Regions from separate parts of the Microtetraspora malaysiensis genome, predicted to be linked through region 2. Evidence: riboswitches for the same ligand, from Rfam matches in the RefSeq annotation. Region 2 holds a riboswitch; the other holds the start of a gene.
What was found. Region 2 has a riboswitch for S-adenosylmethionine ahead of ACQP1V_RS01725 (aminotransferase class V-fold PLP-dependent enzyme). Riboswitches for the same ligand answer to the same signal wherever they lie in the genome.
Positions count from the first base shown of each region.

Region 1: another riboswitch for S-adenosylmethionine. It lies ahead of thrC (threonine synthase); the one in region 2 lies ahead of ACQP1V_RS01725 (aminotransferase class V-fold PLP-dependent enzyme).

Region 1 is NZ_CP191998.1:8,813,892-8,828,358, forward strand. It holds gene groL (chaperonin GroEL) at 1-1,270, opposite strand, end outside; gene ACQP1V_RS41050 (cold-shock protein) at 1,703-1,906, opposite strand; gene ACQP1V_RS41055 (MoaD/ThiS family protein) at 2,267-2,542, opposite strand; gene thrC (threonine synthase) at 2,581-3,843, opposite strand; SAM riboswitch class I at 3,858-3,997, opposite strand; gene ACQP1V_RS41065 (RNA polymerase sigma factor) at 4,143-4,694, opposite strand; gene ACQP1V_RS41070 (alpha,alpha-trehalose-phosphate synthase (UDP-forming)) at 4,796-6,223, shown strand; gene ACQP1V_RS41075 (MFS transporter) at 6,289-7,482, shown strand; gene ACQP1V_RS41080 (hypothetical protein) at 7,460-8,056, opposite strand; gene otsB (trehalose-phosphatase) at 8,133-8,966, opposite strand; gene ACQP1V_RS41090 (DUF3263 domain-containing protein) at 8,992-9,294, opposite strand; gene ACQP1V_RS41095 (SAM hydrolase/SAM-dependent halogenase family protein) at 9,389-10,210, shown strand; gene ACQP1V_RS41100 (S8 family serine peptidase) at 10,320-11,396, shown strand; gene ACQP1V_RS41105 (ABC transporter ATP-binding protein) at 11,414-12,433, opposite strand; gene ACQP1V_RS41110 (ABC transporter ATP-binding protein) at 12,417-13,451, opposite strand; gene ACQP1V_RS41115 (ABC transporter permease) at 13,464-14,369, opposite strand; gene ACQP1V_RS41120 (ABC transporter permease) at 14,362-14,467, opposite strand, start outside.
Region 2 is NZ_CP191998.1:330,591-345,057, forward strand. It holds gene tilS (tRNA lysidine(34) synthetase TilS) at 1-808, shown strand, start outside; gene hpt (hypoxanthine phosphoribosyltransferase) at 820-1,377, shown strand; gene ftsH (ATP-dependent zinc metalloprotease FtsH) at 1,642-3,642, shown strand; gene folE (GTP cyclohydrolase I FolE) at 3,645-4,232, shown strand; gene folP (dihydropteroate synthase) at 4,276-5,133, shown strand; gene ACQP1V_RS01700 (nuclear transport factor 2 family protein) at 5,120-5,539, shown strand; gene folB (dihydroneopterin aldolase) at 5,536-5,907, shown strand; gene folK (2-amino-4-hydroxy-6-hydroxymethyldihydropteridine diphosphokinase) at 5,904-6,404, shown strand; gene ACQP1V_RS01715 (DUF3180 domain-containing protein) at 6,424-6,873, shown strand; gene ACQP1V_RS01720 (NADH-quinone oxidoreductase subunit D) at 6,877-8,067, opposite strand; gene ACQP1V_RS01725 (aminotransferase class V-fold PLP-dependent enzyme) at 8,130-9,401, opposite strand; SAM riboswitch class IV at 9,449-9,564, opposite strand; gene ACQP1V_RS01730 (cytochrome P450) at 9,685-10,890, shown strand; gene ACQP1V_RS01735 (SAM-dependent methyltransferase) at 10,874-11,836, opposite strand; gene ACQP1V_RS01740 (Rossmann-like and DUF2520 domain-containing protein) at 12,126-13,016, shown strand; gene panC (pantoate--beta-alanine ligase) at 13,007-13,855, shown strand; gene ACQP1V_RS01750 (L-aspartate oxidase) at 13,952-14,467, shown strand, end outside.

The sequences.
Region 1 (14,467 bases), 660 kb from region 2:
TGGCGCCGGCCTGCAGCAGGGCCACGCCACCGCCGGGGACAATGCCCTCCTCGACGGCCGCCTTCGCGTTGCGAACGGCGTCCTCGATGCGGTGCTTGCGCTCCTTGAGCTCGACCTCGGTCGCCGCGCCGGCCTTGATGACGGCCACGCCGCCGGCCAGCTTGGCGAGACGCTCCTGGAGCTTCTCGCGGTCGTAGTCGGAGTCGGTGTTGTCGATCTCGGCGCGGATCTGGTTCACGCGGCCGGCGATCTGCTCGGCGTCACCGGCGCCGTCCACGATCGTGGTCTCGTCCTTGGTGATGACGACCTTGCGGGCCTTGCCGAGCAGGTCGAGGGTGGCGTTCTCGAGCTTGAGACCGACCTCCTCGCTGATGACCTGGCCACCGGTGAGGATGGCGATGTCGCCCAGCATGGCCTTGCGGCGGTCACCGAAGCCGGGAGCCTTGACGGCCACGGACTTGAACAGGCCGCGGATCTTGTTGACGACCAGGGTGGCCAGGGCCTCGCCCTCGACGTCCTCGGCGATGATGACCAGCGGCTTGCCGGCCTGCACGACCTTGTCGAGCAGCGGCAGCATGTCCTTGTTGGCCGAGACCTTGGAGTTGACGATGAGGATGTAGGCGTCCTCGAAGACCGCCTCCATACGCTCCGGGTCGGTGACGAAGTAGCCCGAGATGTAGCCCTTGTCGAAGCGCATACCCTCGGTGAGCTCAAGCTCGAGGCCGAAGGCGTTGCTCTCCTCGACGGTGATGACGCCTTCCTTGCCGACCTTGTCCATCGCCTCGGCGATCATCTCGCCGATCTGGGCGTCGCCGGCGGAAATGGTGGCCGTGGAGGCGATCTGCTCCTTGGTCTCCACGTCCTTGGCCAGCTTGGAGAGCTCCTCGCTGACGCGCTCGACGGCGGCCTCGATGCCCTTCTTCAGGGACATCGGGTTGGCGCCGGCGGCGACGTTGCGCAGGCCCTCGCGTACCAGAGCCTGGGCGAGCACGGTGGCGGTGGTGGTGCCGTCACCCGCGACGTCGTCGGTCTTCTTGGCGACTTCCTTGACGAGCTCGGCCCCGATCTTCTCCCACGGGTCCTCGAGCTCGATCTCCTTGGCGATGGAGACACCATCGTTGGTGATCGTGGGGGCGCCCCACTTCTTCTCCAGCACGACGTTGCGGCCCTTGGGGCCGAGAGTCACCTTCACGGCGTCAGCGAGCTGGTTCATACCGCGCTCGAGACCGCGCCGGGCGTCCTCGTCAAACGCGATCATTTTGGCTGCCATAAGGCTAGACCTCCCAGTTGCAGGGTGGCTTGCGAGGACCGAGCCGACGCCCGCGACGGCATCGGGCCCGCATTCCCTTCGCAGACCCCATCGCCTCGATCCCGGTGTTTCTGTCACTCTCGACATCAGAGTGCCAACGAACTGTTTAGCACTCTACCCATGTGAGTGCAAGCTGCAACGGGCCTGAGCTGGCCGCATCGCTTTTTCGCACGTCGCGCATCATGGATCTACCCCGCCTGTACGGACGGTCCCACCACGCGGAGCCGCGAGACCGTCGTACGACGACCGCGAGGGCCGGCTTCAGGATCACACCGAGGGACCCGAAGGCCCCGCGCAGGGCGCGCCGCCGGGCACGCGAAGGCCCGGCTCGCCCCACGCGAACCGGGCCCCACGCCGGTGCTCCGCCGAAGCACCGCCAGATGCCGCCTCGAATCAAAGGACGGTGCGCACGGCCTCGGCCTGCGGACCCTTCTGACCCTGCGTGATGTCGAACTCCACCCGTTGCCCCTGCTCCAGGGCCTTGTACCCGTCCATCACGATTGCCGAGTAATGGACGAACACGTCCTTACCACCGTCTACCGCGATGAAGCCGTAGCCCTTGTCCGCGTTGAACCACTTGACGGTGCCCTGCGCCACTTTCCGACTCCTCTTGCTGGGCTGGAGATCACGCCCATTCCCGCGCGATCCATAACACCTGATCTCAATGAAGACACCGAGACCAGTGCTGACCGCCTTCACCGAAGAGGCCCCCGGTTACGTCGATCGTCCTCGACCATACCCGTGTCAAGCCGTAGGGCAACAGAGTCAATCCCCAAACTCGTTCTTGGCGTTCGCCCAAAGCGGGATCAGGACAATATTCGGTTAACCATTGGTTAGTTGAGAATTGCACTAATCGCCATAAGGTCCACATTAAGCACCATTAGCCAGAACCGCACGTCAACATGCAAACACCCACGTGCCGCGCCTGGCACGTGGGTGTCGCGAGGGCGCGGGCGGTCAGCCGCCGGCGACCGCGGGGATGACCGAGATCTGGATGCCGTCGGGGGTCGCCGTGTCCAGCCCCTCGACGAAACGGACATCCTCTTCACCGACATAAACGTTGACAAAACGCCGAATCTTACCCGATTCGTCGAGGATGCGGGCGCCGATGCCGGGATAGTCGGCGTCGAGCTTCTGCAGCACCTCGCGAAGGGTTCCACCTTCGCCGGACACCTCCGCGGCTCCACCCGTGTACGTGCGAAGAATCGTCGGAATCCGCACAGATACGCTCATTTTTCGCTCGCTTTCGTTGCTTCGTCGGTAAAACGCGGTCAGTTGGCGAAAGCCGTACGGAATGCCGCGAGGGAGGGGCGGATGACCGCGGCGGGCCGGGCCTCGGCCGCGACGGCGTCGAGCGTCTTCAGCCCGTCGCCGGTGTTGAGCACGACGGTCTCGGCCTCGGGGTCGAGCAGGCCGTTCTCGGTGAGCTTGCGCAGCACGCCGACGGTCACACCGCCGGCCGTCTCGGCGAAGATGCCCTCGGTGCGGGCCAGCAGCCGGATCGCCTCGACCACCTGGCCGTCGGTCACGTCCTCGACCGCGCCGCCGGTGCGCCGCGCGATGTCCAGCACGTACGGCCCGTCGGCCGGGTTGCCGATCGCCAGCGACTTGGCGATGGTGTCCGGCTTGACCGGCTGGACCACGTCGTGTCCGGCCTTGTAGGCGCCGGAGACCGGCGAGCAGCCCTCGGCCTGGGCGCCGAAGACGCGGTAGGGCTTGTCCTCGACCAGTCCCAGCTTGATCAGCTCACGGAAACCCTTGTCGATCTTGGTGAGCTGGGAGCCGGAGGCCACCGGGACCACGATCTGGTCGGGGATCCGCCAGCCGAGCTGCTCGGCGATCTCGTACGCCAGCGTCTTGGACCCCTCGGCGTAGTACGGCCGGAGGTTGACGTTGACGAAGCCCCACTTCTCGCCGAGCTCGTCGCCGATCAGCTCCGAGCAGAACCGGTTGACCTCGTCGTAGATGCCGTCGATGGCGACCAGACGGCCGCCGTAAACGGAGGCCATGGTGATCTTGGCCGCTTCGAGGTCGGAGGGGATGAACACGCACGAGTCGAGCCCGGCGCGGGCCGCCGCGGCGCCGACCGCTCCGGCGAGGTTGCCGGTGGAGGAGCAGGACAGGGTGTGGAAGCCGAAGTTGCGCGCGGCCTCCAGGGCGATCGCCACCACCCGGTCCTTGAAGGAGTGGGTGGGGTTGCCCGAGTCGTCCTTGACGTACAGCGAGCGGAGGCCCAGCTCGCCGGCGAGGGTGTCGGCCTTGACCAGCTTGGTCCAGCCGGGCTGGAGATTCGGCCGGGTCTCGACGTTCACGGGGACGGGGAGAAGCTTGCGGTATCGCCAGATGTTGGCCGGGCCGGCCGCGATCTCCTCGCGGGTCACCGGGCCGAAGTCGTAGGCCACCTCAAGCGGCCCGAAACACTCGACACAGGCGAAGATCGGGCCGAGTTCGTAGCGGGTGCCGCATTCACGACAGGAAAGGGCGGAGGCGGGACCGAAGTCGAGAGTGGTGTCTGCAGTGCTTGCGAGCGCCATGAAGCGAGGCCTTTCCCTCATCTTCGCTCGTGACCACCCTGGCCACGAGCCGGAATTGGCACCTGTCCCGGCCGGCCTCGTGGTCACGAGTACGGACACCGGGAAGGTTGCCGGGGCTTCGCAGGGCCGGTCCCTCCACCCCTCTGGATGAGCAATATTCAGTTGTGACCCGGCGGGGACCCGCGGGCGGCGCCCCGCTTGATCATCCGGGGACGTTTCCTAGCACTGTACCTTGTCGTCCCCGGCGTCCGATCCGGCGTCTCACCATTTGAGACCAACCGCACTATCAGGCAAGACGATCAGCCGTACGCCTCGCCCAGGGCCGTCTGCACGTACTTGCGCGCCTGATGGATGCGGGACTTCGCGGTGCCGAGCGGGATGCGGAGCTGCTCGGCCACCTCGGCGTAGTCGAGCTGGCAGATGTCGCGCAGGACCAGCGCCTGGGCGAGGTCGGGCTTCTCCGCCTCCAGCGCCTCCATCGCGTCCAGCAGGTCGAGCCGCGAGCCCGCGATCACGCTGACCCGGCGCGGGTCGGGACGCTGCTCCGGCAGCTCCTCCGCCTGCTCCGACGACCGCCGCTTCAGCGAGCGGTAGGTGGTGCGGGCGCAGTTGGCGGTCACGATGTGCAGCCAGGTGCTGAACTTCGCCCGGCCCTCGAACCTGCCGATGTTGCGCGCCACCGCGAGCAGGGTGTCCTGCGCGGCCTCCTCCGCGTCCTGCCGGTACGGCAGCAGCCGTTCGCAGTGCCGCAGTACGTCCGGCTCGATCCGGCGCAGCAGCTCGCCGAGAGCCCGGTGATCACCCTGGGCGGCCGATCGGGCCAGGTTCTCGGTCGTCTCGTCCAGTGCCATCTCTGTTCTCATCCCGCCTCGCGGGGGAGCCCGCGGTTCCTTTACATCCTATTGGCGACGATCAGGATTTTCTCTGGTCCCGCCCGGTAGGGTCGGGTGTAATGAGCAGCAACGTGCTGATCGCCTCCAATCGGGGGCCCGTCGCGTTCACCTTGTCGGACGACGGCGCGCTGACCATGCGCCGCGGCGGCGGCGGCCTCGTGTCCGGACTGTCCGAGGCGTTCAAGGGCTCGGACATGCTCTGGGTCTGCGCCGCGCTCTCCGACGGCGACCGCAGCGCCGCCCGGCTCGCGCCGGGCGGGCGGCTCGACCAGGCGGGATACGACACCGGGCGGCTGCGGATGCTCGACATCCCCCCGGCGACCTTCCAGCGCGCCTACAACGCGATCGCGAACTCGACCCTGTGGTTCGTCAACCACCTGCTCTACAACACCCCGACCAGCCCGGTCTTCGACCGGCGCTTCCGCCGGGAGTGGGCCTCCTACCAGGAGTACAACGGGGCGTTCGCCCGCGCCCTGGCCGAGGAGGCCGCGCACGGCGCCAAGGTGATGATCCAGGACTACCACCTCACGCTGGCTCCGGCCATGCTCCGGAACGAGCGGCCGGACCTGCGCATCTCCCACTTCTCACACACGCCCTGGGCCCCGCCCGAGTACTTCTCGCTGCTGCCCGACGACGTCGCCGCCGAGGTGCTGTGCGGCATCCTCGGGGCCGACCACGCCGGGTTCCTCACCGCGCGCTGGGCGGACGCGTTCATGGACTGCTGCGCCGCCATCCTGGGCGCGCGGGTGGACCGGGCCGCCCGTACGGTCACGTACGAGGGCTGGACGACGCGCATCGGGGTGCACGCCCTCGGCGTGGACGGCGCGGCCCTGCGGGCCAGGGCGGCCGAGCCGGACGTGGAGTCGCGCCTGACCGCGCTCAGGGAGCAGGTGGGCGACCGGCAGCTCATCGTCCGCATCGACCGCACCGAGCTGTCCAAGAACATCGTCCGCGGCCTGATGGCCTACCGCGAGTTCCTGGCGGAGCATCCCGAGTGGCACGGCAAGGTGGTCCACCTGGCCTTCGCCTACCCCTCGCGTCACGACCTGCCGGAATACCGCGAGTACACGGCGGCCGTGCAGCGGTGCGCCAAGGAGATCGAGGACGCCTACGCCACCGACGAATGGGACCCGCTCATCCTCAACGTGCACGACGACTACCCCCGCTCGCTCGCCGCGTACCGGCTGGCCGACGTGCTGCTGGTCAACCCGATCCGCGACGGCATGAACCTGGTCGCCAAGGAGGGCCCGATCCTGTCGCCGCACTGCGCGCTGGTGCTCTCCCGGGAGGCGGGGGCCGCCGCCGAGCTCGGCGCCGACGCGCTGCTGGTCAACCCCTTCGACATCTCGGGCACCGCGGCCGCGCTGCACGAGGCGCTCATCATGCCCGACGACGAGCGCAGGGAGCGGTGCGCCCGGCTCCGCGCGGCGGCCACCGCGCTCCCGCCCCGGCTGTGGCTGGAGGAGCAACTCAGCGTTTTGTCGTGACTGTCGGCCGCTGATCGCAGGTGATACGGTCTGCCGGCGTTTCCCAGGAAAGCAGGGATCAGGGCATGACAACCGTCGCGGCAGCCAGGCTCACCAGGGATCGGCCCACCTGGCTGATCTACCTCCAGCTCGCCACCTTCGCCACGTACCTCTACGGGCTCGCGGCCGCGCTTCCCCTGATCAGGGCAGAACTCGGCGTCTCCCAGGCCGCCGCCGGGCTGCACGGCACCACCATGGCCGTCGGCGGGATCGCCGCCGGGCTGGCCCTGCCCGCGCTGACGTCGCGGTTCGGACGGCGGGCCGCCACATGGGCGGGTCTCGCGGGCATGAACATCGGCGTGGTCACCGTGGCGCTCGGCCACGCGCTGCCCGTGACGCTGCTGGGCTACCTGCTGGCCGGCGCATCGGCCTCGGTGTCCCTGTACGCCGCGATGGCGGTCCTCAGCGACCACCACGGCGCCGCCGGGCCCGCCGCGATCAGCGAGGCCAACGCCGTCGGGGTCACCTCCGGCATCGCCGTCTCGTACGTGTTCAGCCTGGCGGCCGACTCCGCGCTGGGGTGGCGCGCGGCCCTCTACATCCCGGTCGTCGCGACCACGGTCCTCGCGCTGGCCATGGGCCGGGTCTGGGTGCCCGCCCCCGCCCCCGCCCCCGCCCCCGCGCCGGGGCCGGGGCCGGCGCCGGCCCCGTCCGCCGGGGCGCCGCGCCGACCGTACGGCCGGCGCTTCCACGTGGCCGGCGCGGTCCTGCTGTGCTGTGTGGCCCTGGAGTTCACGTTCAACCTGTGGGCCGCCGAGCTCCTCGCCCAGCGGACCGGTCTCACGGCGGCCCAGGCGACCACGGGGCTGACCGCGATGCTCGCCGGGGTCGCCGCCGGGCGGTTCGGCGGCGCCCGGCTCGCGCTGCGCCACCCGGCTTCGGCGGTACTGCTCGGCGCGCTCGCGGTGACCCTGGCCGGGTGGACGATCTTCTGGACGGCCACGGCGGTCCCGGTGGCCTACGCCGGGCTGGCGCTCAGCGGTCTCGGCATCTCGGTCCACTTCCCGCTGGCGCTGTCGCGGGTCATCGCCGCGTCGGGGGGCCGCCCCGACGCGGCGTCCGGGGCCGCGTCGATCTGGGGCAGCCTGGGCTCCGGAGGCGGGCCGTTCGTCCTCGGCGCCCTGGGCGACGGGTTCGGCACGCACACGGCGTTCCTGCTCGTCCCCGCGCTGATCCTGCTGGCCTGCGGCGGGATCCTCAGCTCCAGGTCGCCTGCTTGAGGATCGCGGACAGGCCCGGCGTGTTCCACTGGTCGACGAAAAGGATCTTCGACGTGGGCAGGTACCACTCGCGCTGGGTGAAACCCCCCTTGACCTTGGATGTGTTCGGCGTGACGCACGTGGCGGACCAGGCGCGGTAGTACGCCTGGTGGCCGCGGCCGATCGGGGCCAGTCCCTTGCCCGCGGGCCTCATCCGGCCGAGCCACAGCTTCTTGTCGTACACGCAGGGCCCCACGTCGCTGCCTGGATAGAACGGGCTCTCCGGCGTGTACGCGTCGAAGTACTCGCGACCGATCTCGATCGCCTTCGGTCCCAGCACCCAGAAGCTGTGGCATTCCGAGTCGCGGAAGCCGAACCTGTTCGTGCCCGCCGTCGGGCACGAGCCGGTCACCACGCGGGTCCAGTCCTTGTCGACCGTGTACACCTTCCACGAACTCGGGATCCGTAGTGTCAGCCCGTTGCGCAGGTGCAGGCTCTGGGTGGCAGAGGCCGTCGCCGACGCCGCCGAAGGAGCGGCCAGTACGGCGGCGCCGGCGAGGCCGGCCAGGACCATTGAAAGTGCTTTTCTCCCCATGGGGGAAAAGCGTAGAGACCGACGTTTGCAGTTTGATTTCAGCCGGTTTCGCGAGTGGGCCGCCCCGATCCGGAGGTCAGCCGACGCTGGACGCGAGCGCGCCGAGGAACCGTACGACGCCCTCGGGGCCGTCCACGACGGCGTCGGCGTGCTCAACCAGCCGGGTGACCTCGGCCGAGCCGCTGCATACCCGCACCCCCGGCAGGCCGCAGGTCGCCACCGCGTCGAACGCCGCGATGTCGCCGAGGTCGTCCCCGAAGAACATGACGGAGCGCGCCGCACGCTCGGCGAGGAACTTGCGCAGGGCCCGCCCCTTGTCCATGCCGGGCGGCCGCAGCTCCAGGACCAGCCGCCCCGGCTCGACGATCAGCCCGGAGGCCGCGGCCAGCTTCGCCACCGGCTCATTGAGCGCGAGCAGCGCTCCCTCGGGGTCGGCCGCCGTCCGGGTGTGCACGGCCACCGCCCGGCCCTTGTCCTCGATCAGGACGCCGTCAAAGCCTCGTGTGACGGCGGGCAGCTCGGCCCGTACGCGGTCGAGGCCGGGCGGCGGGGGCGGCGCGGTGACCTCGCCGCGCTCCCATCGCTCCATGCCGTAGTGGCCGAGGACGACCAGCCCCGGCACGTCGGCGAGGGACGGGCCGTCGGACGCCTCACCGAGGGCGAGCGCCTGGAGGGCCGGGCGGCCGGTCACGATGACGACCGAGCGCACCAGCTCGCCGAGCCGAACGAGCACGGCGGGGGCGTCGGGGTGGATCCGGGCGGACGCGGGGTCGGACACGATGGGCGACAGCGTGCCGTCGAAGTCGAGGCCGATCACCGCGCCGGAGGGGTCCTCCAGCACGGCGGCCAGCCCGGCGCGCCCGGTCTCGGTCCTGATCAGCGCCTCGACGGGCGTCGTCTCATCTGACATGACGGGCTACATACCCCCAAAACGCTCAAGGGCCCAGGCGACGGGCGGCGCGATCGCGCCGACGCGCGGCCCGCATCCGACGCAGGCGCTTGACCAGCATCGGGTCGTGCTCCATCGCCTCGACCCGGTCGATCAGTTCGCCCAGGATCTGGTAGTAACGGGTCGCGGAGATGTCGAAGGTCTCCCGGATGGCCTGTTCCTTGGCTCCCGCGTAGCGCCACCACTGGCGCTCGAACGCGAGCACCTGACGATCGCGATCCGAGAGTGCCTGAGGTCGGGGGGCGTTCTCGGGAGCGGGACCTTCGCCGCCTACCGGCGCAGTATCCATGCTCTCCTCCTCAGCGGGCTTGTGGCCCGCCCTCATGGTAGTCGCGGTATGGCGGGGTGTTCAGAGCCGAGAGCCGGACGTAATGTCACCTGGTGTGACCTCAGTTATCACGCTCCTCACCGACTACGGGCTGGAAGACGGTTTCGTCGCCGCGTGCCACGGAGTGATCATCGGTATAGCCCCGCAGGCTCGGATCATCGACGTCGCGCATCTCGTGCACGAGGGCGACGTGCGGCGCGGAGCGGCGATCCTGGCGCAGACCCTGCCCTATCTGCCCGCGGGCGTCCACGTCGCGGCCGTCGATCCGGCCATGGGCGGCAACCGCCGGCTCATCGCGATCGAGGCGGGCGGGCGGGTGTTCCTCGGCCCCGACAACGGCGTGCTGTCCTGGGCGGTCCACGCGGCGGGCGGCGCGGAGGCGGCCTACGAACTCGCCAACGAGGAGCTGTTCCTCACGCCGGTCTCGCCGACCTTCCCGGGGAGGGACATCTTCGCGCCCGTGGCGGCGCATCTGTGCGCCGGGCGCCGGCCGTCCGACGTCGGCCCGCGGATCGACGTCCTCGGGCTGGTCTCGCTGCCCGCGCCCACCTCCCGCATGCGGGACGGCGTGGTCGAGGGCGAGGTGCTGTCGGTGGACCGCCACGGCAACGTGCAGCTCTCCATCACCGGGGCGGACCTCGCCGCCCTGAACGTGCGTCCGGGTGACACGCTCGGCGTCTGGCTGGGCAGGCGCCAGCTCGTCGTGCCGTACCGCGAGACGTTCGCGACGGTCCCGCCGGGCGACCTGGTCGCGTTCACCGACTCGGCGGGGCTCGTCGCGCTCGCCGTCAACTCCGGGGACGCCTCCGAGCGGCTCGGACTGCCCCCGGGCGCGCACGTACGGCTGTCGCCGCAGCCGCATAAGGCGCCATCCTGACATAACCGAAAGCGACCGTTCGTTCACGGAAGTCACGGCCCCGGCGGGCGGATCGTGCGAGAATCGGCCTCCTTGATCCACCGTCCCGGGGAGGAGGACCGACACGGCCATGAGGTCGGCGCTGCTCCTCTGCGTCGTGCCGATCCTGCTGGCCGCCTTCCTGCTCACCGGCGCGGCCGGCCCCTCGGAGAACCTCGGCACGACGATCCGGTCCCGCCAGTGGCCGCTCCAGGCGATGGAGGTCCGTACGGCGTGGCAGACCACGCGCGGCGCCGGAGTCACGATCGCCGTACTGGACACCGGCGTCGACGACCGGCACCCCGACCTCTCCGGAGCGGTCGTTCAGGGCCCCGACTTCACCGGCACGGCGTCCGCGCCCGGGGCCGGGCCGTCCTGCGACGCGGGAACCGGCGCCGGGCCGAGCGCCAGTACGGGCGGCAAGGCGGACGGCAGCGCGCCGCGGGACGCGTCCGGCAAGCACGGCACCGCGATGGCCGCCCTGATCGCCGGGCGCGGGCACGGCCCGAGCCGCTCCTACGGCGTGCTCGGCGTCGCCCCCGAGGCGCGCATCCTCTCGATCAAGGTCACCCTGGACGACGACGACCCGCGGTGGACCGACGCGGCGCGCACGACCTGCCGCGACGCCGTCGCCCGGGGCATCCGATACGCCGTGGACCACGGCGCGCAGGTGATCAGCATGTCGCTCGGCGGCGGCAGCGGCGCCTATCGGGGCTCGCCGGCCGAGGAGCGTGCCGTGCGGTACGCGCTGTCCCGCCAGGTCGTGCTGATCGCGTCCTCCGGCAACGACGGCGCGGGGGCCAACCGCAGGAACTTCCCCGCCGCCTATCCCGGCGTCATCGCGGTCGGCGCGGTGGACCAGGCGCTGCGCCCCGCGCCCTTCTCCAACCGGCAGCGCTACCTCTCCCTGGTGGCGCCGGGCACGGAGATCGTCAGCGCCCGTGGCGACCACTCCTACGTGACGGCGGACGGGACCAGCGCCGCCGCGGCCCTCGTCGCCGGCGTCTCCGCGCTGATCCGCTCCCGCTACCCCGACCTGCCCGCCCGGGACGTGCGCCGGGCGCTCCAGCAGGGTGCCTCCCTCCGGCCGCCCGGCGGCCGCGACGACGCGTACGGGACGGGAATGGCAAACGCCCGGCGCGCCATCGAGGCGGCCGGGCGTCTGTGACCCGTGGAGCGGCGGCGTCAGCTCACGTGGACGACGTCCGACGCCTCGGCGAAGTGGCAGGCAGTCGGGTGGTCGCCCGACTGCGCGCGGATCTCCAGCAGCGGCTCCTGCTCGGCGCAGATGTCCTGCGCCTTCCAGCAGCGCGTACGGAACCGGCAGCCCGACGGCGGGTTGGCCGGCGAGGGCGGGTCACCCTGCAGGATGATCCGCTCCCGCTGCTCGCGCCCCTCCGGGTCGGGCACGGGCACGGCCGACAGCAGCGCCTGCGTGTACGGGTGGCTCGGCCGGTCGTAAATCTGGTTGTCCGTGCCGACCTCGACCATCTTGCCCAGGTACATCACCGCGACGCGGTCGGAGATGTGGCGCACCACCGACAGGTCGTGGGCGATGAAGATGTACGCGAGGTTGAACTCCTTCTGGAGCCCGTCCAGCAGGTTCATCACCTGGGCCTGGATCGACACGTCGAGCGCGGAGACCGGCTCGTCACAGATGATGATCTCCGGCTGGAGGGCGAGCCCCCGGGCGATGCCGATGCGCTGGCGCTGGCCGCCGGAGAACTGGTGCGGGTAGCGGTTGATGTGGTCGGGGTTGAGACCCACGACCTCCAGCAGCTCCTGCACCCGCTTGCGCCGGTCACCCTTCGGCACGACCTCCGAGTGGATCTCGAACGGCTCGCCGATGATGTCGCCGACCGTCATCCTCGGGTTCAGCGAGGTGTACGGGTCCTGCATCACCATCTGGATGTTGCGCCGCATGTGCTTGAGCTCGGCGCCCTTGGCCGTGGTGATGTCCTTGCCGTTCACCAGGACCTTGCCCGATGTGGGGCGTTCGAGCGCCATCAGGAGCTTGGCCAGGGTGGACTTGCCGCACCCCGACTCGCCCACGACGCCGAGCGTCTCGCCGCGGCGCAGCTCGAAGGAGACGCCGTCGACCGCCTTGATCGCGCCGACCTGCCGCTTGTAGAGGATGCCCTGGGTCAGCGGGAAATGCTTGACCAGGTCACGGACTTCGAGCACGACCTCACTGGGCGTCGCCATCGAGGACCTCCCTCCAGAAGTGGCAGGCGCTGCTGCGCGTGCCGCTGATCGTGTGCAGCGGGGGAACGTCGGTCACGCACTTCTCCTGCCGGTACGGGCAGCGGGGGTGGAACGCGCAGCCCGTGGGCATGTCGAGCAGGTTGGGCGGCATCCCCTTGATCGCGTACAGCTCCTGGCCCTTGAGGTCGACCCGGGGGATCGACTCCAGCAGGCCCTTCGCGTACGGGTGTGCCGGGTTGCGGTACAGATCGTGGACCTCGGCGTTCTCCACGATCCGCCCGCCGTACATGACGGCGATCTTGTCCGCGACGTCGGCGACGACGCCGAGGTCGTGGGTGATCAGGATCAGCCCCATGTTGCTCTCGCGCTGGAGCTCGGCGAGCAGCTCCATGATCTGCGCCTGCACCGTCACGTCCAGGGCGGTGGTCGGCTCGTCCGCGATCAGCACCTCGGGGTCGAGCGCGATCGACATCGCGATCATGATGCGCTGGCGCATGCCGCCGGAGAACTGGTGCGGATAGTCGCTCACCCGCTCCTTGGCGGCCGGGATGCGGACCCGGTCCATGAGCTCGATCGCCTTCTTCTTGGCGTCGGCCCGGGACATGCCACGGTGGATGCGGAACATCTCGGCGATCTGCCAGCCGACCGGGAAAACCGGGTTGAGCGCAGACAGGGCGTCCTGGAAGATCATGGCGATGCCCTCGCCCCTGACCTTCCGCCGCTCCTCCTCGGGGAGCTTCAGCAGGTCCGTCCCGCGGAAGCGGATCTCCCCACTGGCGATCTTGCCGGGCGGCATGTCCAGAATGCCCATGATGGTCTGGGCGGTGACGCTCTTGCCGGAGCCGGACTCGCCCAGCACGGCCAGCGTCTCCCCCGCGTTCACGCTGTAGGTGACACCGTTCACCGCCTTGGCGACACCGGCCCGGGTGTGGAACTCGACGTGGAGGTTGTCCACCTCGAGCAGCGCCCCGCCGTAAGTGCCTTTGCTGCTCTTGCTCTCGGGAAGCACTTCGGTCACGGTACGTGCCTCCTAGCGAAGCTTGGGGTCGAGTGCGTCGCGCACGGCTTCGCCCAGCATGACGAACGTGAGCACACAGAGGGACAGGAACGCGGCCGGGAAGAGCATCGCGTGCGCGCCGGTCCGGATGTACCGGGTGTGGTCGGCGATCGCGATGCCCCAGGAGATGACCGGCGTGCGCAGACCGATGCCCAGCAGCGACAGCGTCGCCTCGGCACCGATGTAGCTGCCGACCGTGATCGTGGCGTACACCAGGATCGGGGCCAGCGAGTTGGGCAGCAGGTGCTTGAAGACGATCCGGAACGGCCCGGCGCCCAGGGCCCGCGCCGCCTGCACGTAGTCCTGGTGTTTCGCCTGGATGACCGCGGATCGCGCGATGCGGGCCAGCACCGGCCAGCCGAGCACCGCCAGCACGACGATCACAACCGTCATGATCATGGTCTTGCCCGGGTTGGACTGCACCGGCGCGACCGAGCCGAGGATGATGATCGCCCCCAGCACGTACGGCACGCCGAGGAAGATCTCACCGATGCGGGACAGCAGCGAGTCGAGCCACCGGCCCCGGTACGCCGCGATCACGCCGACCACGCCGCCGAGGAGGACGGTGCCCACAGTGGCGAGCACGCCCACGATGATCGACGTGCGGGCGCCGTAGATGGTGCGCGCGAACACGTCCCGGCCCTGGAGGTCGTATCCGAACCAGGCGTCGGAGCTCGGCGGCTCCATGCTCTTGGCCAGCGTGGCGTACTCGGGGCTCTTGCTGGTGAACAGCGACGGGAAGGCGGCCATCACCAGGAACATGAGGAGCAGCACGAAGGAGATCCAGAAGATCTTCCGGTGCTTCAGGATGTCCCAGGTGTCCTGCCAGAGGCTGCGAGGCTTTCCGGCCGAGGCGGGCGCGGCGGTCGGTTCACTCATAACGGATCCTCGGGTCGAGCACGCCGTAGAGGAGGTCGACGAGCAGGTTGGCGAGCAGGTAGACCAGCACCAGCAGGGACGCGATCGGCACCACGATG
Region 2 (14,467 bases):
CGACCACGGCCTGCAGGACGGCTCCGCGGCCCGCGCCCGCGATCTCGTACGGCTCGCGCCGGAGCTCGGCCTCGACCCGGCGCTGGCCCTGCCGATCACCGTGGGTACCGAGGGCGGGCCGGAGGCGGCGGCCCGCGAGGCCCGCTACGCGGCGCTCTCGGAAGCCGCCCGGCGGCTGGAGGCGACGGCCGTGCTGCTGGGGCACACGCTGAACGACCAGGCGGAGACGGTGCTGCTGCGGCTGGCGCGCGGCAGCGGCACCCGGTCGCTCTCCGGGATGGCCGCGGTGTCCGGGCTGTACCGCAGGCCGCTTCTCGGGCTGAGCCGGGCGAGGACCGAGGAGGCGTGCGCGGCGCTCGGCCTGGAACCGTGGTACGACCCGCACAACAGCGATCCCGCCTTCACCCGGGTCAGGGTCAGGCACGACGTCATGCCCGTCCTGGAGGCGGCGCTCGGGCCGGGCGTCGCGGAGGCGCTCGCCCGCACCGCCCGCCTGTGCCGCGACGACGCCGACGCCCTGGACGAGTGGGCCGACGCCGTGCTGGCGGAATCGCGGACCGGGCCGGGGGCGCCGCTGGCGGTGGCCGTTCTGGAGAAGGCGCCGGGGGCGGTCCGGCGGAGGGTGATCCAGCGGGCCGCCGTCGAGGCGGGCGCGCCCGCGTCCGCGCTGGCCGCGGTGCACATCGACGAGGTGGAGCGGCTGCTCACGGCCTGGCGGGGGCAGAAGCGGGTCGATCTACCCGGGGGGGTGGGAGCGGTCCGGCGCTATGGCACCCTGATATTTGCTACTGGGAACAACCTCGCGTAAGGAATCCGCAGGTGGATGCTGCCGACATGGGCAAGGACCTTTTGAGCGTCCTCATTCCGGAACACGAGCTCCAAGCGAAGATCAAGGAGCTTTCCGGCCAGATCGACGCCGACTACGACGGTAAGGACCTGCTGATCGTCGGCGTCCTCAAGGGTGCGGTCATGGTCATGGCCGACCTCGCCAGGGCGTTGCACGTTCCGGTGCAGATGGACTGGATGGCCGTGTCCTCGTACGGCGCGGGCACGAAGTCGTCCGGCGTGGTGCGGGTGCTGAAGGACCTCGACACCGACATCGAGGGCCGCCACGTGCTCGTCGTCGAGGACATCATCGACTCGGGGCTCACGCTCTCCTGGCTGATGAACAATTTGAAGTCGCGCAACCCCGCGTCGCTGGAGATCTTCGCGCTGCTTCGCAAGCCGGACGCGGTCAAGGTCCCGATCGACGTGACGTATCTCGGGTTCGACATTCCCAACGAGTTCGTGATCGGTTACGGGCTCGACTACGCGGAGCGGTACCGCAATCTTCCGTTCATCGGCACCCTCGCCCCGCATGTATACGGCGGCGAGTAAGCCCTGAGCGAAGTCCTCTTGTGCTGAGGCGATCCGCTCCCAGGTAGGGAACACGGATTGCGTGACGTACGTTGGAAAGGTAAAGCCGGAGCCGCTCTTGCAGTTACCGCATGCGGCGGCCCGGTGTACCTTCGGATATCTGCGGGGTGCCATTCGGTTACCTGCGGGTAGTCAGTAGGAGCGGCGAGGGATGCCGCGACCCGGGTTCCGCCCGGGGCCAGGCCTTGGTCAGGAAGGGACGGGCCCGCCGGGGTTCCGCAACGGATGGATCTCAAGCGATTTACACGTGGGCCACTACTGTGGATCCTGGGCATCGTCGTGCTTCTCCTGCTCGTCACCACGATGTTCAACGGTGACGGCAATTACGCCACAGCTGATACTTCTACTGTTGTCCAGCAGATCCAGCAGGGCAACGTGAAGAACGCCACGGTCGTGGACAAAGACCAGCGCGTCGAGCTGACGCTGCTGAAGCCGATCGATGTCGCCGGCAAGTCCGTCGACCGCATCCAGGCCCCCTGGGTGCAGGGCCAGGGCGTCCAGCTGACCGAGGCATTGGCGAAGGCCAACCCCTCCAAGGGCTGGACCGTCGAGGTCCCCAGGGAGAACTTCCTGGTCAGCCTGCTGGTCAGCTTCCTGCCGATCATCATCATCGTCCTGATCTTCCTGTTCATCATGAACCAGATGCAGGGCGGCGGCTCCCGGGTGATGAACTTCGGTAAGTCGCGGGCGAAGCTGATCACCAAGGACACCCCCAAGACGACGTTCGCCGACGTCGCGGGCGCCGACGAGGCCATCGAGGAGCTCCAGGAGATCAAGGAGTTCCTGCAGGCCCCGGCCAAGTTCCAGGCGATCGGCGCCAAGATCCCCAAGGGCGTCCTGCTGTACGGCCCGCCCGGCACCGGTAAGACCCTGCTCGCCCGGGCCGTGGCCGGCGAGGCGGGAGTGCCGTTCTACTCGATCTCGGGTTCCGACTTCGTCGAGATGTTCGTCGGTGTCGGCGCCTCCCGTGTGCGCGACCTGTTCGAGCAGGCGAAGGCGAACGCCCCGGCGATCATCTTCATCGACGAGATCGACGCGGTGGGCCGCCACCGCGGCGCCGGTCTCGGCGGCGGGCACGACGAGCGCGAGCAGACGCTGAACCAGCTCCTCGTCGAGATGGACGGCTTCGACGTGAAGGGCGGCGTGATCCTCATCGCCGCGACCAACCGGCCCGACATCCTCGACCCGGCGCTGCTGCGTCCCGGCCGCTTCGACCGTCAGGTCGTCATCGACCGCCCCGACCTGGAGGGCCGCAAGGGCATCCTCCGCGTCCACGGGCGCGGCAAGCCGTTCGCCCAGGACGTCGACCTCGACGTCATCGCGCGGCGGACGCCGGGCTTCACCGGAGCCGACCTCGCCAACGTGATCAATGAGGCGGCGCTGCTGACCGCCCGTCAGGACCAGAAGCTCATCTCGATGAACACCCTTGAGGAGTCCATCGACCGCGTGATGGCGGGCCCCGAGCGCAAGTCCCGCGTGATGTCCGACGAGGAAAAGAAGATCATCGCGTACCACGAGGGCGGTCACGCCCTGGTCGCGCACGCGCTGCCCAACTCCGACCCGGTTCACAAGATCACGATCCTGTCCCGCGGCCGTGCCCTCGGTTACACGATGACGCTGCCGATGGAGGACAAGTTCCTGGCGACCAGGTCCGAGATGATGGACCAGCTCGCCATGCTGCTGGGCGGCCGCACCGCGGAGGAGCTCGTCTTCCACGAGCCCACCACGGGCGCCTCCAACGACATCGAGAAGGCCACCTCCATCGCCCGCCGCATGGTCACCGAGTACGGCATGAGCGAGAAGCTCGGCGCCCGTAAGTTCGGCAGCGGCAACGGCGAGGTCTTCCTCGGCCGCGAGATGGGCCACGAGCGCGACTACTCCGAGCAGATCGCCTCCACGATCGACGAAGAGGTCCGCCGGCTCATCGAGTCCGCGCACGACCAGGCGTGGGAGATCCTCGTCCAGTACCGTGACGTGCTCGACAACCTCGTGCTCGAACTCATGGAGAAGGAGACCCTCTCCCGCGAGCAGGTGCTCCAGGTCTTCGCGCCGATCCAGGTCAAGGAGAAGCGTCCCTCCTACGCCGGATACGGCAAGCGCCTCCCGTCCGACCGGCCGCCGGTGATCACGCCGAAGGAGCGGGCGAACGGCAACGGGCAGGCTCTGCCCGCCGGCAGCCCCGCACCCTGGATGAACGAGCAGGCGCCGCAGAAGGACGAGGCCTGACTGTGACGGTGGAGCCCCACCAGGTGGACCAGGGCCGGATCGAGAAGGCCGTCCGGGAGATCCTCCTCGCCATTGGCGAGGATCCCGACAGGGACGGTCTTCGCAACACCCCGGCCCGGGTCGCCCGCGCCTACACCGAGCAGTTCGCCGGCCTCGGGCAGCGGCCCGAGGACGCGCTCACCACGATGTTCGACGCGGACCATGACGAGATGGTGCTGGTCAAGGACATCGAGGTCATGTCGACCTGCGAGCACCATCTGCTGCCCTTCCACGGTGTGGCTCACGTCGGATACACGCCGAACGCCAAGGGGCAGATCACCGGGCTGTCCAAGCTGGCCCGGCTGGTGGACGTCTACGCCCGCCGCCCCCAGGTCCAGGAGCGGATGACGTCGCAGATCGCCGACGGGCTGATGCGGGTGCTCGAACCGCGCGGCGTGATCGTCGTGATCGAGGCCGAGCACATGTGCATGAGCATGCGCGGAGTCCGCAAGCCGGGGGCCAAGACCATCACCTCCGCGGTCAGGGGCGACTTCCGCACCAGCGAGAGCACGCGGGCCGAGGCGATGTCGCTGATCCTCGGGCGCAACTGATCCGGATTCCGTTCTCACCTCCGTCACGGAAGAGGAGGGAAGCATGACCACACACCACGTGTCCGGTATGCCCGCCCCCGGGCGTTGCCTGGTCATGGGCGTGGTCAACGTGACCCCCGACTCCTTCTCGGACGGCGGGCAGTGGTTCGACCTGGACGCCGCCGTCGCCCACGGGCTGGAGCTGGTCGCCCAGGGCGCGGACATCGTGGATGTCGGCGGCGAGTCCACCCGCCCCGGCGCCGCCCGCGTCTCTCTGGAGGAGGAGCTGCGCCGGGTCGAGCCGGTGATCCGCGCCCTCCGGCAGGAGGGCGTGACGGTCAGCGTCGACACCATGCGGGCCGAGGTCGCCGAGGCGGCCGTCGAGGCGGGCGCGGCCCTCGTCAACGACGTGAGCGGGGGCCTGGCCGATCCGGCGATGCCCCGGGTCGTCGCCGCGACGGGTGTGCCGTACGTCGTGATGCACTGGCGGGGCCACAGCCACGACATGGAAAGCCGCGCCATGTACGGCGACGTTGTCACCGAGGTGGTCGAGGAGCTGCGCAAGCGGGTCGACTCGGTGCTCGGTGAGGGCGTGCGCGAGGAGCAGATCGTCGTCGATCCCGGGCTCGGCTTCTCCAAGAACTCCGAGCACAACTGGGCGCTGCTGGCCGGCATCCGCCGGCTGGACGAGCTGGGGCACCCGGTGCTCATCGGCGCGTCGCGCAAACGCTTCCTCGGACGGCTGCTCGCGGACGCCGAGGGCAGACCGCGTCCCTTTGACCGCAACGACGACGCCACACTGGCGGTCACCGCGCTCGCCGCGCGCGAGGGCGCCTGGTGCGTCCGCGTCCACCAGGTCGGGCCCAACGCGGACGCCGTACGCGTGGCCGCCGCCTGGAAGGCAGCCGATGAAGGCCGTTGAGGAGCTCAACCAGCAGTTCTATGACGCGATCGAGAGCGGCGACCTGGACCGGATGTCAGAGATCTGGGTCGAGGACGCGGGCGATCGGGTCGCGATGTGCGTCCACCCCGGCTGGCCCATGCTCAGCGGCCGGGCCGAGGTGCTGCGTTCGTGGGCTCTGATCATGGCGAACACGCCGTACATCCAGTTCGTGCTGACCGACGTGTGCACTTCTGTGCTCGGTGACGTGGCCGTGCTCACCTGCGCGGAGAACATCCTGACCGCAGCGGACACCGACGAGGCCGGGTTCGCCGCCGGCCGGGTGGTCGCGACCAGCACTTATGTCCGCACGCCCGAGGGCTGGCGTCTGTGGCTCTACCACGGTTCCCCCGTCCTGCAGAGCGAGGACGAGGAGGAGGAAGAGTGAGCCGCCCAAGGGACAGCGTCCGTCTGGTGGGGTTGCGGGCGCGGGGCCGGCACGGCGTCCTGCCCGCCGAGCGCGAGCTGGGCCAGGAGTTCGTGGTCGACGCGACATTGTTCCTCGACACCGCGCCGGCCGCCGCCGGGGACGACCTGACCAAGACCGTCGACTACGGTGCGCTGGCCGTACGCCTGGTCGAGACGGTCGAGGGTGAGCCGGTCGATCTCATCGAGACCCTCGCCGAGCGTCTGGCCGCCGTCTGCCTCTCCTACGACCTGGTCGAGGAGGCGGAGGTGAGCGTGCACAAGCCGGCCGCGCCCATCCCGCTGCCGTTCGACGACGTGGTGGTGACCATCAGGAGGGGGCGGTCATGAGGGTGGTGCTCGCGCTCGGCAGCAATCTCGGCCGCCGGATGGACAACCTCCAGGGGGCGCTCGACGCTCTCTTCGACGCTCCGGGGCTGACCTTCGTCGCCGTGTCCCCCGTCTACGAGACCGACCCGGTCGGTGGGCCCGACCAGGGGCCCTACCTCAACGCGGTCGTCGTGGCCGAGTCCATGCTGGACGCGCGGACGCTCCTCGAACGCGCCCAGGGCGTCGAGAAGGCCTTCGGCCGGGTGCGCCTCGTGCGCAACGGGCCGCGCACGCTGGACGTGGATCTGATCATGGTGGACGGCATCGTGTCGGACGACCCCGAGCTCACGCTCCCGCACCCCCGGGCGCACGAGCGGGCGTTCGTGCTGGTCCCCTGGTCGCGGGCCGACCCGGACGCGACGATCCCCGGGCGCGGCGCGGTGGCGGACCTGCTCGCCGAGCTCGACCAGACCGGGGTACGGCCGCGCGAGGACCTCTCCCTGGAGCCCCCCGCCTGATGTCGTTCGAGGAGCCCGCGTGAAGCCCAGCAACCCCGGCGTGCTGGTCGGCCTGGTGGCGGTGTTCGCGCTGATCACCTGGGGCCTGTTGCAGAAGACCTATTCGGTCCTCCCGACGGTGCCCTGGAGCGCGATCCCGACGTTGCTGCTGCTCGCGCTCGGGGAGGGCTACACCGGCTGGCTGACCCGGGCCAGGATCCGTCGCAGGCCGGGCACCAAGCCGCCGGAGCCGCTCGCCGTCGCCCGGCTGGCCGCCCTGGCGAAGGCGACCGCGCACACGGGCGCGGCGTTCGCCGGGGTGTTCGCGGGCTTCGTGTTCCACGTGCTGAACCTGCTCGACCTGCCCCAGCCGCGGCAGGACGCGTTCGTCGCGGGCGGCTCGTTCGCCTCGTGCGTCGTGCTGATCTGCGCGGCGCTCTTCCTCGAACACTGCTGCCGGGTGCCGGGCGAGCCGAAGGACCACACCTGACCGTTACTTGTCGATGTCTCCGACGACGAAGAACATCGAGCCGAGGATCGCGATCATGTCGGCCACCAGGTTGCCCGGAAGGATCTCGCGCAGCACCTGGATGTTGTTGAACGACGCGCTGCGCAGCTTCAACCGCCACGGGGTCTTCTCGCCCCGGGACACCAGGTAGTAGCCGTTGATGCCGAGCGGGCTCTCGGTCCACGCGTACGTGTGGCCCTCGGGGGCCTTGAGGATCTTCGGCAGCCGCTGGTTGATCGGGCCGGGCGGAAGCTCCCGCAGCCGCTCCAGGCAGGCGTCCGCCAGATCGAGGGAGACCTTGACCTGGTCGAGCAGCACCTCGAACCTGGCGTGGCAGTCGCCCGCCGTCCTGGTAACCACCTGGACGGGCAGCTCGCCGTACGCGAGGTAGGGCTCGTCTCTACGCAGGTCGAAGTCGACGCCGGAGGCGCGGGCGATCGGCCCGCTGACGCCGTACTGCATGATCGTCTCGGGGGAGAGGACGCCGACGCCCTTGGTCCGGGCGAGGAAGATCTCGTTGCCGGAGATGAGGTTCTCGATGTCGGGAAGGCGGCGCCGCACGTCGGCGACGGCGCGGGCGGTGCGGTCGAGCCAGCCGAGCGGCAGGTCCTCCTTGAGGCCGCCGACGCGGTTGAACATGTAGTGCATGCGGCCGCCGGAGATCTCCTCCATGACGTGCTGCAGCGTCTCGCGCTCGTTGAACGCGTAGAAGACCGGGGTGATCGCGCCGAGCTCCAGCGGATAGGACCCGAGGAACATCAGGTGGTTGAGCACCCGGTTGAGCTCGGCCAGCAGAGTGCGTGCCCAGATCGCGCGGCGCGGGACCTCCATGCCGAGCATCCGCTCGACCGCGATCACGACGCCCAGCTCGTTGGCGAACGCCGACAGCCAGTCGTGCCGGTTCGCCAGGACGATGATCTGGCGGTAATCACGCACCTCGAACAGCTTCTCGGCGCCCCGGTGCATGTAGCCGATGATGGGCTCGGCGGCGACGATGCGCTCGCCGTCCAGGGTGAGCCGCAGCCGCAGCACGCCGTGCGTCGAGGGGTGCTGCGGTCCGATGTTGAGGACCATGTCCTCGGTGGCCAGCTCACGGGGCGCGACCGCTCCCGCGCCCGACCCGACGCCCACCACGCGTTCCTGGAACGCGCCCGCGGCCCGAGGCTCTCCTGTCATACGGCCCATGCTCCCACGCCTGGACGCGGTTCAGAATGTGTGTTTCAGGAGGAAACGCCCGTTCACTGTGTGGCGAGGGCGCGCAGCGCCTCGATCAGCCGGTCCACATGCTCGTCCGTCGTGCCGATCCCGATCGACGCGCGTACGGCGCTGGCCGTGCCGTCCTCGCAGCCGCCGTCGGACGTCCCGAGCAGGTGGCGGACGAACGGGTGGGCGCAGAACTTGCCGTCCCGTACGCCGATGCCGTAGTCGGCGGACAGGGCCTCGGCCGCCTCGCGGGCGGTCAGGCCGTCCACCGTGAACGACACGATGCCGACCCTGGGGTGGTCCGGACCCCAGAGGGACAGCTCACGCACGCCCTCGATGCCCGCGATGCCGGCGCGCAGCCGGGTGACCAGCCGCTCCTCCTCGCGTACGAGGCTGGTCCAGCCGGTCGCGGTCAGCGCGTCGCAGGCGGCGGCGAGGGCGACGGCGCCGAGCACGTTGGGGGTGCCGGCCTCGTGCCGCACCTCGGGGTCGTCGCTCCACAGCGTCTCCTCGCCGTCCGCGCCGACGGAGGTGACCGCGCCCCCGCCCAGCAGGTACGGCTCCGCCGCAGCGAGCCAGTCGGGCCGGCCGATCAGGGCCCCGGCGCCGAAGGGCGCGTAGAGCTTGTGCCCGGAGAACGCCACATAGTCGAGGTCGAGCGCGGCCAGGTTGAGCCGCCGGTGCGGGACGAGCTGGGCGGCGTCCACGGCGATGCGGGCGCCGTGCCGGTGCGCGATGTGCGCCAGCCCGGCGATCGGCCACAGCTCGCCGGTCACGTTGGAGGCGGCGGTGACGACCAGCAGCGCCGGACCTTCGATCTCGGCCAGCGTCTCGTCCACGGCCCGGATCGCCTCGCCGGGGAAGGCCGGGGGCGCGAGCCGTACCACGTTGGGCCAGGGCAGCAGCGAGGCGTGGTGCTCGGTGTCGAAGACGACGACCGTGGTCCCCTCGGGGAGGCAGCGGGCGAGCAGGTTCATCGCGTCGGTCGTGTTGCGTGTGAAGATCGCCGCGTCGTCGGTGCGGGCGCCGACGAAGGCCCGCACCGTGTGCCGCGCCCGCTCGTACCTCTCGGTGGTGAGCTGGGAGGCGTATCCGGCGCCCCGGTGCACGCTGGAGTAGGCCGGGAGCGCGGCGGCGACGGCGGCGCTCACCGGCTCAAGACACGGCGCGCTCGCCGCGTAGTCGAGATTCGCGTACGGCACCAGCCGCCCGCCCTTGACCGGCACCTGGAGGTCGGCGCCGAGGACGGCGGGGATCGGCCGGGCCGGGGCGGCGGGGGTGGCGGCGGGGAGCAACAGGACGGACAAGGACGGCCTCCTCGGGTCAGGGACCCCGGCCGTGGCGTCGATGGCGGAGCCCGCGCTTGCCCGGCGCGCCTCGCGCCGGACCTGGTCCTCACCCGGGGCACCCCGCCGCGGACGCGAGGGTTGCCGGCCAGCAAGCCGGGGCTTTGCGCTGGCACTCATGACCTGTGCGGCACTATAGCCCACCCGCACCCCGGCGTCGCAAGGCGACACTTGCCCGAAATGTGATGTCTGTGGCGGGGGTCCAGGTGATGCGACCAGGGGAAATGCTCCGTATGGTTGCTTTGTGAAGTTTGATCCTTGGAATCCCGAGTTCGTGGCCCACCCGCACGGCGTCTACGCCGACCTGCGGGAGAACAACCCGGTCAGCTTCTTCGAGCCGACCGGCCAGTGGCTGATCGCCCGCCACGCCGACGTCAACGCGCTGCTGCGCGACCGGCGGCTGGGCCGCTCCTATCTCCACGTGGCCTCGCACGAGGCGTTCGGCCGGGAACCCGAACCGGAGTTCCAGGACCCCTTCTGGCGGGTGGTCCGGGCCGGCATGCTCGACGTCGAGCCGCCCGTCCACACCCGCCTGCGGCGGCTGGTGTCCAAGGCGTTCACGCCCCGGATGGTCGAGGCGCTGCGCCCCCGGGTCCGCAAGATCGCCAGGGAACTGGTGGACGGGCTGGTCGAGCGCGGCGGCGGCGACCTGCTCGCCGAGGTGGCCGAGCCGCTCCCGGTGACCGTGATCGCCGAGATGCTGGGCGTGCCCGAGGCCGACCGGCACCTGCTCCGGCCCTGGTCCGCCGACATCTGCGGCATGTACGAGCTCAACCCCTCGCTGGAGGCCCAGCACACCGCCGTACGCGCGGCGAAGGAGTTCGCCGACTACCTGCGCGAGCTGGCCACGGCGCGCAAGGAGCGCCCGGGCGACGACCTGATCTCCGCGCTCGCCCAGGTCGTGGACGACGGCGACCGGCTGACCGAGGACGAGCTGATCGGCACCTGCGTGCTGCTGCTCAACGCCGGCCACGAGGCCACGGTGAACGTCACCGGCAACGGCTGGTGGTCCCTGTTCCGCAACCCCGGGGAGCTGGAGCGGCTGCGGAACGACCGGAGCCTGATGCCCACGGCGATCGAGGAGCTGCTGCGCTGGGACACCCCGCTGCAGATGTTCGAGCGGTGGGTGCTCGAGGACATCGAGATCGGCGGCGTCACCATCCCGCGCGGGGTGGAGGTCGGGCTGCTCTTCGGCTCGGCCAACCGGGACCCCGAGGTCTTCGCCGACCCCGACCGGCTGGACATCGGCCGGGTGGACAACCCGCACATCTCGTTCGGCGCGGGCATCCACTTCTGCCTGGGCGCGCCGCTGGCCCGGGTCGAGCTGGTGGAATCCTTCTCGGCGCTGCTTGACACGGCGAAGACGATCGAGCTGGTCGAGGAGCCCGTCTGGAAGCCGGGTTACATCATCCGCGGCCTCGAGTCGCTCAAGGTCAGCGTGACTGGCTGAGCCAGCCGAACCTTCCGAGCCCGGCCGGGTCGATCAGCTCGGCTTCCTCGGAGGCACGTCGCAGCGCCCGCAGGTAGTCCAGCGGGTCGGTGTGCGCGAGCGCGAGCGGCGGCCGGGCTCCGGTGACGCCCAGCCGCCGTAGGGCCGCGCGCTGCGTGGTCAGCGTCGTCGCCCGCGCGCCCGCCCGCTCTCCCGCCGCGGCGCACGCGTCCAGGGCGACGTGCGCCGTGATGTCGCACGACCCGTCCGGCACGGGACGCACCGCGCCGCCGTCGCGATAGCCGGCCAGAGTCCCGGCCGGCGGGCGGTCGTCCACAGGGTGTGCGTAATCCGCCGCGACCGCGGTCCCGCGTGCGAGCCGTACGAACAGGGATGCCCACGCCTCGTCGCGGGGGCGGCCGATCTCGGCGCGGTCGCCCGCGGCTCGCAGCGGCCACCAGCGCGCGAGCCAGGCGAGGTCGCGCTCGTCCGGCGCGGGCCCGAGCCGCTCCTCGCCGGTCCGCGGATCCACCAGAACCAGGCGCGGCCCGTCCGGCGTCAGCTCCGCCACGTCCACCGGCACGTTGTCGAGCCACTCGTTGGCGAAGATCAGCCCGGTCACCTCGTCCGGTACGGCCGGCGCCCAGGCCACCCGGCCGTCCAGGCCGTCGGGGCGCGGCGACAGGTCCACCGCGGTGACCCGCAGCCGACCGGCCAGTTCGGGCGGGGCCAGCGCGAGCACGGACCCGGCGAGCGCGCCGTCCCCCGCGCCGACGTCGACCAGATCGAGCGCCGGAGGGCGCCCGAGGGCCTCGTCCACCTCCCCGAGCAGGCGCAGCACCGCCTCGGCGAAGGCCGGCGACGCGTGGACCGACGTGCGGAAGTGCTGGCCGGGCCGTTCGCGCAGGTAGAAACCGCCGTCGCCGTACAGCGCCCGCCGCGTCGCCTCCCGCCAGGTGACCCACACGCCGACCGACGTTACCGCCCTACGGGCGGGGTATTAGGCGGCGGCCGATCAGGGCAAGATCTGCGGGGGGTACGAGGCACGCGAGGGGCGCGGCGGTGTCTGGACTGAGGAGCGACTCCGAGCGACAAGGGAAGGCATCGCCTCAAGGCGCTCCGAGCCTGCCGAGCGGAGCGAGGCCAATAGACACAGCGAGCGCAAATAGATACGAGCGCAGCGAGGCCGTCAAACGCTATGGGCACGGCGGCGGAGCGGTACCCGCCGCCGTTACGCTGGGCCGGAGGGAGGCGTCATGGATACAGGTGACCGCCCCGGGCGGCTTGCCGTTGGGGTGCTCGGCGCAGGACGCGTGGGCTCGGTCCTCGGGGCCGCGCTCGCCCAGGCGGGCCACAGGATCGTCGCGGCCAGCGGGGTCTCCGACTCGTCCAGGAGGCGGGCCGCGGAGCGGCTCGGTGTCGAGCTGAGCCGGCCCGAGGACGTGCTCAGGTGCGCCGACCTGGTGCTCCTCACCGTTCCTGACGACGTGCTGCCCGACCTGGTGTCCGGGCTGGCCGCGACCGGCGCCGACCTGCGCGGCAAGCTCCTCGTCCACGCCAGCGGCGCGTACGGCCTGGCCGTGCTCGATCCGGCGGCCGAGGCGGGGGCGCTGCCGCTGGCGCTGCACCCGGTCATGACGTTCACCGGCCGGGAGGACGACCTGACCCGGCTCACCGGCGCGTCATTCGGCGTGACCGCGCCGGTGATGCTGCGGCCGGTGGCCGAGGCGCTCGTCATCGAGATGGGCGCGGAGCCGGTGTGGATCGCCGACCAGGATCGCGCGCTCTACCACGCCGCGATCGCGGGCGCGGCCAACCACATGGTCACGCTGATCGCCGAGTCGCAGGAGCTGCTGTCGCGGATCGGCGTCGAGCATCCTGGCCGGATGCTGGGCCCGTTGCTCGGGGCCGCGCTGGACAATGTGCTGCGTCTCGGCATCGCCGGGTTGACCGGCCCTGTCGTGCGCGGAGACGCCGGCACGGTGCGCAAGCACGTGGACGCGTTGATCCTTGCGGCACCCGAGGCGGCGGACGCCTATGTCGCCCTCGCTAGGCTCACCGCCGACCGGGCGCTCGCCGCCGGGCTGCTCAAGCCCGAGACGGCCGAGCGTCTCCTGGACGCGCTGGGAGGGAACATATGGACGTGATCGTCGCGGGCGACCGTGCTGAGCTCGCCAAGGCGAGGGAGGCCATCGGCCCCGGCCGGCTCGCGCTGGTCCCGACGATGGGAGCGCTGCACCTCGGCCACCGCTCGCTGATGAGGCTGGCCCACGAGCACGCCGAGCACGTGGTGGTGAGCATCTTCGTCAACCCGCTGCAGTTCGGCCCGTCCGAGGACTTCACCCGCTATCCGCGCACGCTGCAGACCGACCTGGAGGTCTGTGCGGAGGAGGGCGTACGGATGGTCTTCGCGCCGCCGGCCGAGGAGATGTACCCCGAGGGTCACCAGGTGGGGGTGTCCGCCGGGGCGATGGGCGGCACGGTCGAGGGCGCGTTCCGGCCCGGCCACTTCGACGGGATGCTGACCGTCGTGCTGAAGCTGTTCAACCTGGTCCAGCCCGATGTCGCGATCTTCGGACAGAAGGACGCGCAGCAGCTCGCCCTCATCCGGCGGATGGTCCGCGACCTCAACGTGCCGGTCTCGGTCGTGGGCGCGCCCACCGTACGCGAGGGGGACGGGCTGGCCCTTTCCAGCCGCAACCGCTTCCTGTCGCACGCCGACCGGGGCACCGCCCTGCACCTGTCCCGCGCGCTGCGCGCCGGAGCCGCCCAGACGACCCCGTACCGGGTGCTCGACGCGGCGCGGGCCGTGGTGGACGAGGCGGCACGGCTGTCGCCTCCGCTGCTTCTGGACTACCTGGTGCTCGTGGACCCGGAGACGTTCGCGCCCGTCGGCGAGGAGCACCGCGGCGAGGCGATCCTGGCCGTGGCGGCCAAGGTGGGGACCACCCGGCTGATCGACAACATCACCGTTCATCTCGCCTGATCTGGGAGATCCCCTGCCTTTGCGGTTTGGAGGGGGGCCCGTGGTTCCGCGTATCCTTGGGGCGTTATCGTCATCTTGACGAAAGGGGAACCCCCGATGGTGGCGATTCCGAGAAGGCTCACCGCACCCGCCCCCGGCTGGACCGTCCACGCCGACGTCGTCGTGATCGGCTCCGGCATCGCCGGGCTGACCCTGGCGCTCCGCTACACCGAGCTCTCCCCCGAGGGGAAGGTGCTGGTCGTCACCAAGGACACGCTGTCGGCCGGCTCGACCCGCTGGGCCCAGGGCGGCATCGCCGCCGTGCTCGACCCCGAGGACACCCCCGGCGAGCACCTCAGGGACACGCTCGTCGCCGGCGTCGGGCTCTGCGACGAGGAGGCCGTACGCGTCCTCGTCACCGAGGGGCCGGACGCGCTGCGCCGGCTGATGGACCGCGGGGCCCGCTTCGACCGCGACGCGCGCGGCGAGCTGCAGCTCACCCGCGAGGGCGGCCACCGGCGCAACCGGATCGTCCACGCGGGCGGCGACGCCACCGGCGCGGAGGTGCAGCGGGCCCTCGTCGCGGCGGCCGCGGCCGAGCCCCGCATCGAGGTCATCGAGCACGCCCTCGCG